Regions from separate parts of the Janthinobacterium sp. NKUCC08_JDC genome, predicted to be linked through region 2. Evidence: predicted binding sites of a transcription regulator. Region 2 holds the regulator's gene; the other holds the start of a gene.

Region 1 (7,228 bases), on a different contig from region 2:
AGCGTACTTATCAGAATGACAGTATCACGCAGCAGAGCACGCTTGTCGACTGGAATACGGCGACCGTGTATAAAACAACAGCACTTTCAGGCTGGCCAGCAGCGGTTGGAATTAATCCAGATCAATAAAACCGCAAATAGAAAATAAATCTTGCGTGCGGCTCTGGACGGCATGCTTGCCCCTCGCCTACGCTGTTTTTTTATTTTAAAAACAAGAGGAACCCATGCAGACAGCGCGCTTGAATATTATTGGAATGGATCACGAAGGCTGCGCCGACAGGCTGACGGGCGCGCTCGAAGCCGTCATGGGCGTGGCCACCGTCTGCGTCTCGCTGGCGCGCCACGGCGCCACGGTGCAATTCGACGAACGCCTGGCCACGCAGGAACGCCTGCTGGCCGCCGTCAACGACGCCGGCTTCATGGGCGAAGCAACGGATGAAGTACAGCTGGCCTCGTGCAGCGGCGCCTGCGGCCACTGCCGCCATTGAGTGCCGCCACTGCGCGCCGCCAGCTCTCCGCTTACCCTCCCCGCGCGCCCCGGTCGCGCAGATGCGCCAGCACCCGGCGCGGTCCCAGCGCCTGCAGGTCGAACGGCGGCAGCTCGATGGCATCGAGCGTATTCTTGAACAGCAAGCCCAGCTCCGTATCACCTTCCAGGCTCAAACGGCGGCTGAAGAACAGCGTGTCCGGATCTTCCTGGCGCCGCGCCAGCAGCATCAAGTCATGCACGCTGGCGGCGATGCACAGGTCCGGTACGTCGACATAGCGCTCGGCCACAAACACCGTTCCCTGCCACTCGAAATCGAAGGCGATGCCCGCGTCCAGCAGCCGCAAGCGCAGGCTGCGCCCTTCCAGGCTGCTTCGCACGTCGTCGGGCAATTGCGGCGCCAGCAGGCGGTTCAAGCCTTGCACGAACAGCCACGAGGCGGGATACGGCGGCAGCTTGGACAGCAATTCGGCCAGCGGTTCGGGCAGCCGGTATGACGCGGCGGGCTTACTCATGGGAGGCTTGGCCGGGACGGGCAATCTTTCCAGTTGATCTTGCATGGTGCTTCCTTTCGATGCGTTCAATGGGCGGCGTGCTGGTGCTGTTCCATGCCAGGCTGGCCGTGCCAGTAGCCGTCGCAGGCGCCGGCCGGCTGGCAAGCCGCCAGCTGGGCCTGGGCGCCGATGCCGCTGACCTGGCCGCGGCGCGCGCGGTCGAAGATGGCGATGACTTGTTCCGTATGCATGGCTTGCGGGCTGATGCGCGCCACCGACACGCCCATGTCGCGCATGGCGTCGAGTTCGCGCACCAGGTTGTAGACGAGCGCCGACTGCGTCTGCGTGCCATTCAACACGAGGAACGGCACTTCGTCGCGCGTGCGCAGCAGCAGGCCATCCGGCTCTTCCAGGCAACTGTAGCCGCAATCATCCTTCGGCAGGTTGCGGTTGCGCGCCGTGAAGCAGCGCGCGGAAAACGCCAGCGGCATGCGGCCGTAGGCGAATACCTCCGTCTCCAGCCCTTCCGGTTTCTGGCGCTGCATCTCGGCCAGCGCCGTCTGTCCCATTTCCAGCGGCATCACCCAGCGCCGCGCCCCGAGGCGCGCCAGCAATTGCAGGCTGGGGCCATTGAACAGGTTCAGATGGGGGCCGGCGACGAAGGACGCGCCCTTTTCCATGCAGTGCACGGCGCCCATGTCGTTGGCCTCGACGCCGTAGCGGCCATTGCCCGTGATGCGGCGCAGGGTCGCCAGTTCAGCACCCGCCTCGATCAGCGCCTGCGTCGACAGCACCACTTCCTTGCCGGCGGCGGCCAGCATGTCGGCGATATCGAGCCAGTCGGCCAGGCGCACCTCGTGCCGGCGCGAACAGACGGTTTCGCCCAGGTACACGATATCGACGGCCGTGGTGGCGATCTGCTGGTAAAACTCGAAAACGGTGGCGCGCGGCCAGTAGTAGAGCAAAGGGCCCAAAGAAAGCTTCAGCATGTTCATCCTTTATTTCCAAGATCTATGGTAGGCACCCAAGGTGTGCTGCTGGCCCTCGGCCAGCTTGTCCATGGACGCCATCCAGGCCGGCTTGACGGCGTAGCGCGCATTGCCTTCGCGGCAGGCGTCGATCGCTTCGCGCCACACGCGCGTCACCTGCGCCACGTAGGCGGGGCTGCGCTGGCGTCCTTCGATCTTCACGGCGCGCACGCCCATGGCGATCAGCTGCGGCAGCAGCGCCAGCGTGTTCAGGCTGGCCGGCTCCTCGATCGCGTAATACTCTTCGTCGTTGACTTCGAAACGCCCCTTGCACAGGGTCGGATAGCTGGCGTTTTCGCCTGGGGCATAGCGGTCGATCAGCACGCCGTTCAGGCGCGATTCGAGGCCGTTCGGTGTTTCCAGCCAGCGCACGGATTTCGCCGGCGAGCACACGCCGTGGGTGTTCGGCGCCTCGCCCGTCGCATACGACGACAGCGCGCAGCGCCCTTCGACCATCACGCACAGGCTGCCGAAGCCGAAGACCTCGATCTCGACTTCCGTCTTGGCGATCAGTTGCTCGACCTGCGCCATCGACAGCACGCGCGGCAGCACGGCGCGGGCGATGCCGAAGTGTTCATGGTAAAAATTGATCGCTTCGTAGTTGGTGGCCGAACCTTGCACGGACAGGTGCAAACGCAGCTGCGGGTGGTGCTCGCTTGCATACGCCATCAGGCCCGGATCGGCCACGATCATGGCGTCGATACCGGCCTGCGCGGCGCGGTCGATGGCGCTGCGCCAGACGGCCCAGTTGTGCGGCTGCGGATAGGTGTTCAGCGCCAGCAGCACCTTGCGTCCATATTGGTGGGCGTAGCGCACGCCCTCGGCGATGGCCTTCTCGTCGAAATTGAGGCCGGCGAAATTGCGCGCATTGGTGGCGTCGCGAAAACCCAGGTAGACGGTATCGGCGCCATTGTCGATGGCCGCTTTCAAGGCAGGCAGGCTGCCGGCGGGGCAGACCAGTTCCAGCGGTCCGGCCACGCGGGTGGCGGTGGTTGATTCAAGCATCATGGTGTTCACAGTCCTGTATCGGCTCAGGGTGCAGACTATAGCCCCGCCCATACCGCCCAGTCCTTGACGCAGGTGAAGGAATGCATGCATGGCTGGCGCGCGTTCAACTTGCTTGACCTGGCTGTAAAATGCCCCACTTTTCTCCCTCACCGATTGCCCGCCATGCCCCGCAAACCGCTGCTGCTATTCCTGCTCACCCTATTCCTCACCGTGCTGCAAATACAGTGGGCTTCGCCCGCCGACGGCTATGTCGAAGAAACGCTCTCCGTGCTCTCGCCCGAGGCGCTGGGCGTCTGGGCCGGCGTGCTGCTGCTGTTCCTGCAAGCCGTCTTCGCCCGCCGCGCCATGCCCGTGCTGCGCCAGGCCGGCATCTGCACGGGCCTGCTGGCCGTCTACTGGCTGCTGGCGAACTACGTCACGTTCGACGCGCGCGTGGCCAGCTGGAGCACCTTCTCGGCACGGGAAATCTGGGCGCACGTGCTGCCCGCCTCCGTCGCCAGCATCGCCGTCTGCGGCGCCATGTACTTTGGCCTGAGCTGCTTCATCCCGCGCCTGGGGCGCGCGAAAAAAAGCCGCTGACGCGCTTTCTTCACCTGCATCAAGGATTCGTCACGCAACTGCACGCGCCCTTTGACGTCACTATATTTAGTGATTAATCTCCATAAAAACACCGCATGTTGTGTTTATTGGAGGTTTCATGACGACAAATGCAGTTTCCCCCACACGCGGCCAGGTCGATGTCGCCGCGTCCATCAATGAATACCTGGACCGGCGCGACTGGCGTGTCAACGCCAACGCCAACCAGGGTTACTCGCTGGGCGGCCTGATACTCAACGTGTCGGGCAAGGTCATCGCCAACTACTGGCTCGACCAGGTGTATCCGCCGGAAGTGGGCGCGGCGCACCGCGAAGCGGCGCTGCACATCCACGACCTCGACATGTTGGCCGGCTATTGCGCCGGCTGGTCGCTGCGCACCCTGCTGCACGAAGGCTTGAATGGCGTGCCGGGCAAGATCGAATCGGGTCCGCCGAAACACATGTCGAGCGCCATTGGCCAGATTGTCAATTTCCTCGGCACCCTGCAAAACGAGTGGGCCGGCGCACAGGCGTTCAGCTCCTTCGACACCTATATGGCGCCCTACATCCGCAAGGACAGCCTGCGCTACGAAGACGTGCGCCAGTACATGCAGGAGCTGATCTTCAACCTCAACGTGCCATCGCGCTGGGGCACGCAGACGCCGTTCACCAACCTCACCTTCGACTGGGTCTGCCCGGACGATTTGCGCGAGCAGATTCCCGTCATCGCCGGCCAGGAAATGGACTTCAGCTATGGCGAGCTGCAGACGGAAATGGACATGATCAACCGCGCCTATATCGAGATCATGATGGCGGGCGACGCCAAGGGCCGGGTCTTCACCTTCCCCATCCCCACCTATAACATCACCGAGGATTTCGACTGGCACAGCGACAACGCGGAACGCCTGTTCGAGATGACGGCCCGCTACGGCCTGCCCTACTTCCAGAATTTCATCAATTCGGAACTCAAGCCGAACATGATACGTTCCATGTGCTGCCGCTTGCAGCTGGACTTGCGCGAGCTGCTCAAACGGGGCAATGGCCTGTTCGGTTCCGCCGAGCAGACGGGTTCCCTGGGCGTGGTGACCATCAACTGCGCGCGCCTGGGCCACTTGTGGCGCGGCGACGAGCCAGCCTTGATGGCCGACCTGGACCGCCTGCTGGAGCTGGGCAAGACCAGCCTGGAAATCAAGCGCCGCACCATCGAAGAACTGATGCAGCAAGGCCTGTTCCCGTACACGAAACGCTATCTGGGCACCCTGCGCAATCACTTTTCCACCCTGGGCGTGAACGGCATCAACGAGATGATCCGCAATTTCAGCGGCGACGCTTACGACATCACGTCCGCCGAGGGCCATGCGCTGGCGATACGTCTGCTCGATCACGTGCGCGCCCGCATGGTGCAGTTCCAGAAAGAGACGGGCCATATGTACAACCTGGAGGCGACGCCGGCCGAAGGCACGACCTACCGCTTCGCCCGCGAAGACCGCAAGCGCTATCCGGCCATCCTGCAGGCGGGAACAAGCGACAACCCGTATTACACGAATTCGTCGCAGCTGCCCGTCGGCCATACGGACGACCCGTTCGAAGCGCTGGAATTGCAGGACGCGCTGCAGCGCAAGTACACGGGCGGCACGGTGCTGCACCTGTACATGACGGAAGCGCTGTCGGATGCGAATGCCTGCCGCGAGCTGGTAAAACGCGCGCTGAGCCGCTTCTCGCTGCCCTACATCACCGTCACGCCCACGTTTTCCATCTGCCCGCGCCACGGCTACCTGGCCGGCAAACATGAATTCTGCCCCACCTGCGACGCGGAACTGATCGCCCGCAAGCAATCCGATTTCGCTCACCCACTCAAGGAAACGCCATGAACGCACGTCCCGACTTCACTCCCGCCATCACCCTGCTCGATACGGAACGCCAGCGCTGCGAAATCTGGACCCGCGTGATGGGCTATCACCGCCCTGTCGCCTCGTTCAATATCGGCAAGCAGGGCGAATTCCACGAGCGCCAGTATTTTACGGAAGCGAGCGCCCGCGTGGGCCAGCCCGCCTGCCATGGCGTTTGAGCTGAAAGTGGGCGGCCTGACGCCCTTTTCCGCCACCGACTACCCGGGCAAGCTGGCGGCCGTGGTGTTCGTGCAGGGCTGCCCCTGGCGCTGCGGCTATTGCCACAATCCGCACTTGCAGGCGCGCACGCCGGAAGGCGCAATGCCCTGGCAGGACGTCCTGACCTGGCTGCGCCGCAGAACGGGCCTGGTCGACGCCGTCGTCTTCAGCGGCGGCGAAGCGTGCATGGACCCGGCGCTGGCGCGCGCCATGCAGGACGTCAGGGCGCTGGGCTTCGGCATCGGCCTGCACACGGCCTGCATCTATCCGCAGCGCCTGCAGGAAGTGCTGCCCCTGGTCGACTGGGTCGGTTTCGACATCAAGGCGCCGTTCGCCGACTATCGTCATGTGACCCGCGTGGCCGGCAGCGGCGACCCGGCACGCGCCTGCCTGGACGCCATCCTTGCCAGCGGCGTCGCCTACGAGTGCCGCACCACCACCCACCCGGACCTGCTGCCGGACGAGCAGTTGCTGGCCCTGGCCGCCACCCTGGCCGCGAAAGGCGTCGACAATTATGTGCTGCAGCAGTTCCGCGCCGAAGGCTGCACGGACGCGGCGCTGTCCGGCCGCCCCCTGCACGGCTATCCGGCGGCGACGACTTTGGCGCAAATCGCCGCCATGTTTCCGCGATTTACATTCCGTAATCATGGCAGTTGAGCCTGCAGCCACATACTTGCTGAAAATCCTACAAAATTCCCCGTTCTGCAACGCTGAAATGTCTTGCGTACTGTAATGTATCAACTGTGCCGCGCGCCATGCGCAGCCCATCAGATTCCTCACTCCGCATTACAGATAAGCGTCATCCATGAACGATTTCACCGCAGTCAGTCCAGGCATCCCTTCCACCCACGCCGACATCCTGTACGGCCCGACGCGACCGGATCTGCTGCGCGAGGAAGTACTGGCCGACCTGCTGGAAGCGACGGCCCGCCGCTGCCCCGAGCAAATCGCCCTGATCGATGGCGAACGCCGCATCACGTATGCGCAGCTCGATGCGCAAGCCAGCTTGGCCGCAGCGCGCCTGGTGGCGGCCGGCGTCAAGCCCGGCGACATCGTGGGCCTGTGGCTGCCGCGCGGTGCCCCTCTGCTGCTGATGCAGGCGGCCATCGCCAAGTCGGGCGCCGCCTGGCTGCCCGTCGATGAAGACACGCCCGTCGAGCGCCTGCAGGTGTGCCTCGATGACGCAAACGGCTTTGGTGTCGTCAGCTGCGCCCAATTCGCGCCGCGCCTGGCCGAGGCAGGCATCGGCCGCCCCGTATGGACGGCGGAAAGCCTGCTGGCCCCCGCCGCGCCAGGCGAACTGCTGCCCGCGCGCGCAACCGTGCTGCCCGAGCACCCGGCCTATGTGATCTACACGTCCGGCTCCACGGGCAAGCCCAAGGGCATATTGATCAATCAGCGCAGCATCTGCCACTTCCTGCGCAGCGAAAACGCCGTGCTGGAAGTGACGCAGTCCGACACCGTCTACCAGGGCTTTTCCGTCGCCTTCGACATGTCGTTCGAGGAAATCTGGATCGCCTACCTGGTGG
Region 2 (7,228 bases):
ATTGACGAAGCTGGCGACAGCCACCGGAATCTGGTTGCTGCCGATCCCCGTAATCTCCACGCGCAGCTGCGCCTGGGCGCTGGACGCTCCCAGCACCAGGCTGGCGCAGAGCACGACATAGCTCATTTTTTTCATGGTCATCATTTAGGCAAATCCTTCATCTCGAATATGAGTTCAATCTCGCGTTCCACGGTGCCGTCTTTTTTCTTCGGCAGTGGCGACGATTTATTAATGGCGTTTTCCACCGAGCTGTCATACGCCGGCAGGCCGCTACTTTTAATCTTTCGGACCGAAATAATTTCCCCAGTTGGCAGTTGCTCGATCTTGAACACGGCGCGCGGGTTGCCCGGCACGTCCGTGCTACCGCTGTACGCGATATTGCTCTTGATCTTGCTCGTCAGGGCAGCGACATAGCCGCTGTCCTTGCGTGGCGCGGTCGATTTCTCGGCCGTGCCCGTCGTGCCGGCGCCCGCCGCACCCGTGATGCGGCTCATTTCCGCAGCGCGTGCCTTGTCGGCGGCTTTTTTCTCTTCTGCCGCTTTTTTCGCCTTGGCAGCTTTTTCCGCCGCCGCTTTTTTATCGGACAGTTCCTTCTCGGCTTTTTCTTCCGCCGCTTTTTCTTTCTCTTTGGCCTGCTTGGCTTTCTCCAGCTTGTCGGCCTTTTCTTTTTCCAGCTTTTCAGCCTTGTCTTTTTCTTTCTGCTTCTGTTTTTCCAGTTCGCGCTTTTCTTCTTCGCGTTCCTTCTGTTCCTGCTTGCGGCGTTCTTCCGCTGCCGCTTTCTCTTTTTCTTCCTTCAGCTTGGCCTTCTTGCGCTCAAGGGCGATCTCCGCCTCGCGCAGGTCGACCTTCGGCTCGGGCGCGGCCACCGGCGGCGGTGGCGGCGGGGCCGGCTGTTCCACTTCCGGTTCCGGCGGCGGGGCCGGTGTCGGCTCCGGTTCCGTCGCCACTTCGGGCGGCGGCGCGGCCGTCTGCACTTTCATGTCCCACACTTCCGCTTCGACGGCGACAGGTTCCGTATTTTGCCAGTGTACGCCCACCCACAGGAAAAACAGCAGCCCAAGGTGCATCGCCAGCGCCAGGCCCAGCGAGGGCCAGCGGCTGCGTTCGCGCGGCACGCTGTAGGGCTTGCCGAGTACATGGTCGATTTGTTTGTTCTGCAAAGTCTAGTCTATCTAAAAACGGTCAAGTCTGGAAACACGATGCTGCGCTTACTTGGTGGCCAGGCCAACGCGGGTAATGCCCATCTTTTTCGCTTCCGAAATGAGCTGGATCACATCGTCGTACTTGCTTTCCTTGTCGCCCGCGATCATCACGGGATAGTCGGGATTGCTCTCGTGCAAACCGCGCAGCTTGCGCAGCAGGGCGTCGCGGTTCGGTTCCGTTTCCGGCGACAGCTGTTCCTTGCCGATGACGCCGATCGACAGTGAACCATTCGGTTTCAACACGATCTGAATATAGTCATCGGGCGGTTTGGCCGATTTTTCCGCGTTGGGCAAGTTCACCACGCTGGGATTGTTCGACGACGGCATCACCATGAAAATGATCAGCAGCACCAGCATCACGTCGATGTACGGCACGACGTTGATCTCGGACTTGAACTTGCGGCCACGGCCGCCGCGCATGCCGCCGCTATTGAATGAGGAACCCATGGACGCTGCCCCCTCTTAGCGCGACTGGCGCTGCAAGATGTTGGAGAATTCCTCGACGAAGCTCTCGAAGCGGATCGCCAGGCGGTCGATGTCATGCGAAAAACGGTTGTAGGCGACGACGGCGGGAATCGCGGCGAACAGGCCGATGGCGGTGGCGATCAGCGCTTCGGCAATGCCGGGCGCGACGGCGGCCAGGGTGGCTTGCTGCACGTTGGCCAGGCCGCGGAAGGCGTTCATGATGCCCCAGACGGTACCGAGCAGGCCGATGTACGGCGAGACGGAACCGACGGAAGCGAGGAAGGCCAGGTGCGATTCGAGCACGTCCATTTCACGCTGGAAGGCAGCGCGCATGGCGCGGCGTGCGCCGTCGAGCACGGCGCCGACGTCCAGCGCTTCACGCGAACCGTAGGAAGCCTTGCCCTTGATGAATTCGCCCATGCCGGCGTCGAAGATGCGGGCCAGCGCGCCGCTCTGGTCGCGGTTGCCGCTGGCGTTCTGGTGCAGCGCATGCAGGTTGCCGCCGGCCCAGAAGCTGCGTTCGAATTCGATGGTTTGCTTGCGCGCCTGGCGCACGGCAAACATCTTGCGGAAAATGTAGGTCCAGCTGGTCAGGGAAATCAGCAGCAGCAGGGCCATGATCAGTTGCACGATCAAATGGGCATTGGAGATGAGCGCGAGGAAAGAAAGATCTTGTGTAACGTTCATTGGCTGGCAGTCTGTTGGGTGAATTGTCCGGAGGTGGCGGGTAGGGCTCAGGCGGCGCGCATGCGGGCCGCGACTGCATCAGGCACGGCGCGCGGACGCAGTGCCGAATCGACGCAGCCGATCTTGACGCGGGCCGTGTTGAGCAGGCGGTCGCCGCACCAGGCTTGTTGCAGGAAAACGATGGAGGCGCGCCCCATTTTTTCTATGTTTAAGGTTAATCTTACCGTGTCATCGAGCCTGGCTGGCGCATGATAGTCGGCGTTGACGCTTTTGACAACGAACATTGCGTCGTGTTGTTCCAGCAATTCCTGCTGGCCCACGCCGATGGCGCGCAGCCATTCGGTGCGCGCTCGCTCGAAGAATTTCAGGTAGTTAGCGTAATAGACGATGCCGCCGGCGTCGGTGTCTTCATAGTAGACACGTACGTTCCAGGTAAAGACTGAAGGCATGTTTATTGCGCCAGTAGTGAGATTGAGCAACATTTTACGCGATTTTTCTTCTTGTGACTGTGGGCGCTTGCTGGAAAGCCATGCAAAAGCTGCATATAAGTTGCACCGCAGCATTGTAAAACGGAGGGCTGCAATGGCAAGCCCCGTAACATACGCTTACATGCCTGAGTAAAGTTTACATCCAGCTTAAGACGATGGGCCGGTGCTGCCCGGGCGGCGATTATAGCCGCACGCTTGCATTCCTTGCTCAATTTGGGCACTTAACTTACAATTTGCATTCCATTACGTCTCACGTGACTGGCGAAAAGTCGGGCGATCTCCATGAGTGGCGATCGGCAATCCGGCGAAAGGTGGGCACCCACCGGGAAACGTGAGATTTTTCATCAGCCGTTCGCCTGGGTAGCCACTATGGAAAAGCACGAAGAGGCTGCCTGTCCAATGTTGTTATTCACTTAACGCCGGCTCCCCTCATTCGATCCAATCTGCCAGTACAAGCACCCTCATACTTGGAGTTTTTACATGTTTGCAAAAGATCACACCCTCGCCAACGTCGATCCTGAATTGTTCGCCGTCATTCAAAAAGAGAACACGCGCCAGCACGATCATATCGAACTGATCGCGTCGGAGAACTACACATCGCCAGCCGTAATGGAAGCGCAAGGCTCGCAGCTGACGAACAAGTACGCCGAAGGCTATCCAGGCAAGCGCTACTACGGCGGCTGCGAATACGTCGACGTGGCCGAGCAACTGGCCATCGACCGTGTCAAGCAGCTGTTCGGCGCCGAATGCGCGAATGTGCAGCCGAACTCCGGCTCGCAAGCGAACCAGGGCGTGTTCTTCGCCATGTTGAAACCAGGCGACCTGATCATGGGTATGTCGCTGGCCGAAGGCGGCCACCTGACCCACGGCATGCCGCTGAACATGTCCGGCAAATGGTTTGACGTCGTCTCCTACGGTTTGACGGCGGAAGAAGACATCGACTACGAGGCAATGGAGCGCCTGGCCCGCGAACGCAAGCCGAAATTGATCATCGCCGGCGCGTCCGCGTTCTCGAAAAAGATCGACTTCGAACGCTTCAGCAAGATCGCCAAGGAAGTTGGCGCCTACTTCATGGTCGACATGGCCCACTACGCGGGCCTGATCGCTGCCGGCCTGTACCCGAACCCGGTGCCGTTCGCCGACTTCGTCACCTCGACCACGCACAAATCGTTGCGCGGCCCGCGCGGCGGCATCATCCTGATGAAGGCCGAACACGAAAAAGCCATCAACTCGGCCATCTTCCCTGGTATCCAGGGCGGCCCGCTGATGCACGTGATCGCCGGTAAGGCCGTCGCCTTCAAGGAAGCGCTGAGCCCTGAATTCGTCGAATACCAGAAGCAAGTGATCAAGAACGCCGACGTGCTGGCGAAAACCCTGATCAAGCGCGGCCTGCGCATTGTTTCCGGCGGTACCGAATCGCACGTCATGCTGGTCGACCTGCGCGCCAAGAACCTGACGGGCAAGGAAGCCGAAGCCATCCTCGGTTCCGCGCACATCACCTGCAACAAGAACGGTATCCCGAACGACCCGCAAAAACCATTCGTCACTTCGGGCATCCGCCTGGGCAGCCCGGCGATGACGACGCGCGGTTTCAAGGAAGCGCAAGCGGAAGAAGTGGGCAACCTGATCGCCGACGTGCTGGACAATCCGCATGACGCCGCCACCATCGAGCGCGTGAAAGCGGCCGTGAAAGTCCTGGCCGACGCGCACCCTGTGTACGCCGCATAATAATTTGTCCAGAATGTGTCATACGGAGTAAGATTCTGTATGACACATTCCTTCGTGCCCAAGGGCGCCCGGAGTGATTCGGGCGCCCTTTGCACAAGGACGGCGATTTCCCGTAATTATTACTATAAAGTTGTAACCAGCCCATGAAATGTCCATTTTGCCAGCACGGCGACACCCAGGTTCTCGATACGCGCGTATCGGAGGAAGGGGATGCCATTCGGCGCCGCCGCCGCTGCGGCAAATGTGACAAGCGTTTTACCACGTACGAGCGCATTGAACTTATCATGCCGGCCGTCGTCAAAAAGAATGGCAGCCGGACGGAGTTCGCTGCGGATAAGTTGCGCGGCAGTTTGATGCTGGCCTTGCGCAAGCGTCCCGTTGCGGCCGCCTCCGTGGATACGGCCATCGCGTCCATCCAGGAAAAACTGCTGACCAGCGGCTTGCGCGAAGTCGATTCCGGCTATATCGGCGAACTCGTCATGCAAGAACTCAAGCGCCTGGACAAGATCGCCTACATCCGCTTCGCCTCCGTCTACAAGAACTTCGAAGACCTGGCCGAGTTCCAGGATGCGATTGCCGAAGTGGGGCAGGCGCGCAAGCCCTGACCTTCGGCTTCTTGCTCGCCTTCTTGCTCACCACGCCCAGGTTCGCCTGGCAAGCGGCCTGATCAACACCCACGCTGTTCTTCTCACCTTATCGCCGTGCTGTTTGCGCTAGCGCAGACCCGGCTTTTTACGCGCGCCTATCTTGTAGCTGGGCCGCCTGTTCCTGCGACTCTTTCTGCGAAAGGGAGTAGCGCATGCGCAATGGCGGTCGCACTATGTTTCCTGCCGGTGGCAGCAGCCTCGTCGAGGTGCTCGTGTCGCTGCTGCTGTTGGCGCTGGGCCTGCTGGGCGCCAGCATCCTGCAACTGAATTCCCTGCGCGCGCGCCATGAGTCGGCGCTATTGTCGGCGGGCGTGCAACTGGCCGCCGGCATGGCCGAACGCATGCGGGCGAACAGCGTACTCATGAATGGCCCCGACACGGGCAATCCCTATCTGAACGTGGCCTACGCGGCGGCGGACGATGCTGAAGCTGGCGGCGGTGCGCCCGACTGCTTCGGCGCCACCGCCTGCAGCGCGGCCGAACTGGCGCAATTCGATATCGCCGAATGGAAGCAGCGGCTGCATGCGGCCTTGCCCGGCGCGCGCCTGCATATTTGCCGCGACACTTCCGCGTGGGATGCCGCCGCCCAAGGCTTGCAGTGGGCGTGCAGCGGCGGCAAGGGCGCGCCCATCGTTATCAAGCTGGGCTGGCGCGGCCGCCTGCCCGATGGCTCGCCTGCCGTGAATGCGGCAGGCGAGTCGTTGCCCAGGCTGGCATTCCAGCTGAGCGGAGGCGGCGCATGAACGAGGTCCTGTATCGGCATCGCGGCATGAGCCTCGTCGAATTGCTGGTGGCCCTGTCGCTGGGCGCGCTGCTGATGCTGGCGGCCAGTAGCGTGCTGCTGGCCGCCAGCGGCAGCTATGGCGACCAGTCCGCCAGCGCGCGCTTGGACGATAACGGCCGCTATGCACTCGACACCATCGCCCGCGCCGTGCGTCAGACGGCGTACGTAAACTGGGACAGCAACGCCGCGCCCGTCGCCCATGCCGATTACGACAGTGCCAATGTGGCCGGGCTCGACGCGCGCAGCCTGGGCAAGAACAGCGAGGGCATCAGCGGCGCGCTGCCCGGCGCCCTGCATGGCAGCGACGTGCTGGCCCTGCGCTATTACGGCACCGGCAAGGAAGAGGGCGGCGACGGTTCCGTGCTCAATTGCGCGGGTTTCGGCGTGGGCGCCGCGCAAACGCAGGCGCAGCGGGGCTGGAGCATTTTCTATGTAGCGCAGGGCGCCGATGGCGAGGGCGAACTGCGTTGTAAATACCGTGGCGCGAACGGCTGGGGCGCGGACGCCATCATCCGTGGCGTCGACGGTTTCCAGGTGCTGTATGGCCTCGACACGGATACGCCGCCCGACGGCGTGGCGAACCGCTATGTCAACGCCAGCGCGCTCGACGCCTACGATGCGGCATTGGTACTGGAGGGCGCGGATGCGGCCGCGCGCCAGCGCGATCTGTACCGGCGCACGCACTGGAAGCGCGTGGCCAGCGTGCGCGTGGCGCTGTTGCTGCATGGCGAGGCGGGCCAGGCGGACAAGATGGCGGAACTGGGGCCGGCGCAGTTCGACCTGTTCGGCAAGGTGTATGCCGAGGCGCACGCGGCCGGCGACACGGGCGTGCGCATTGCGCGCACATCCTTGCCCGCCGCGACGCGCTCGCGGCTGCGGCAACTGGTGCAGACGAGCATCATGCTGCGCAACGGGCCGGCCTAGGCGGGCGGCGCGGTGGCAGGCAGGGGCATCCGCCGGTGCGAACCTTGGTGCCCATCTTGCGTACGCCACGGTGGCGCGACCCTCGTGTATGTGCTGTGCCTGCTGGTGATCATCTTGCTGCTGGGCATATCGGCGGCGCAGATGGCCTTGCAGGGTGAGAAGGCGGCACGCGGCGAGCGCGACCGGCAGATCGCGTTTCAGGCGGCGGAGGAGGCATTGGTGGATGCGCAGAACGATATCGAAGGCTTGCCCGGCGCGCCGGGACGCAGCAGCCTCTTCGCGCCAGGCAGCGCGGCAGGGTTT

The links. The regulator NrdR, encoded in region 2, represses ribonucleotide reductase genes. The targets are predictions, from matches to a motif close to CACNANATNTNGTG.
Region 1: the regulator NrdR is predicted to act here: its motif matches at 3,654-3,667, upstream of KO538_RS10165 (ribonucleoside triphosphate reductase).

What each region holds. Positions count from the first base shown of each region.
Region 1 covers NZ_JAHKQW010000003.1:67,639-74,866, reverse strand. The annotation lists gene KO538_RS10190 (heavy-metal-associated domain-containing protein) at 224-487, shown strand; gene KO538_RS10185 (SCP2 domain-containing protein) at 519-1,001, opposite strand; gene KO538_RS10180 (U32 family peptidase) at 1,067-1,969, opposite strand; gene KO538_RS10175 (peptidase U32 family protein) at 1,979-3,013, opposite strand; gene KO538_RS10170 (hypothetical protein) at 3,179-3,595, shown strand; gene KO538_RS10165 (ribonucleoside triphosphate reductase) at 3,714-5,462, shown strand; gene nrdD (anaerobic ribonucleoside-triphosphate reductase) at 5,459-5,659, shown strand; gene KO538_RS10155 (anaerobic ribonucleoside-triphosphate reductase activating protein) at 5,649-6,356, shown strand; gene KO538_RS10150 (Pls/PosA family non-ribosomal peptide synthetase) at 6,505-7,228, shown strand, end outside.
Region 2 covers NZ_JAHKQW010000019.1:62,822-70,049, forward strand. The annotation lists gene tolB (Tol-Pal system beta propeller repeat protein TolB) at 1-135, opposite strand, end outside; gene tolA (cell envelope integrity protein TolA) at 141-1,160, opposite strand; gene KO538_RS27300 (ExbD/TolR family protein) at 1,209-1,649, opposite strand; gene tolQ (protein TolQ) at 1,665-2,354, opposite strand; gene ybgC (tol-pal system-associated acyl-CoA thioesterase) at 2,402-2,803, opposite strand; ZMP/ZTP riboswitch at 3,087-3,211, shown strand; gene glyA (serine hydroxymethyltransferase) at 3,323-4,570, shown strand; gene nrdR (transcriptional regulator NrdR) at 4,714-5,175, shown strand; gene pilV (type IV pilus modification protein PilV) at 5,391-5,960, shown strand; gene KO538_RS27330 (PilW family protein) at 5,957-6,925, shown strand; gene KO538_RS27335 (PilX N-terminal domain-containing pilus assembly protein) at 7,010-7,228, shown strand, end outside.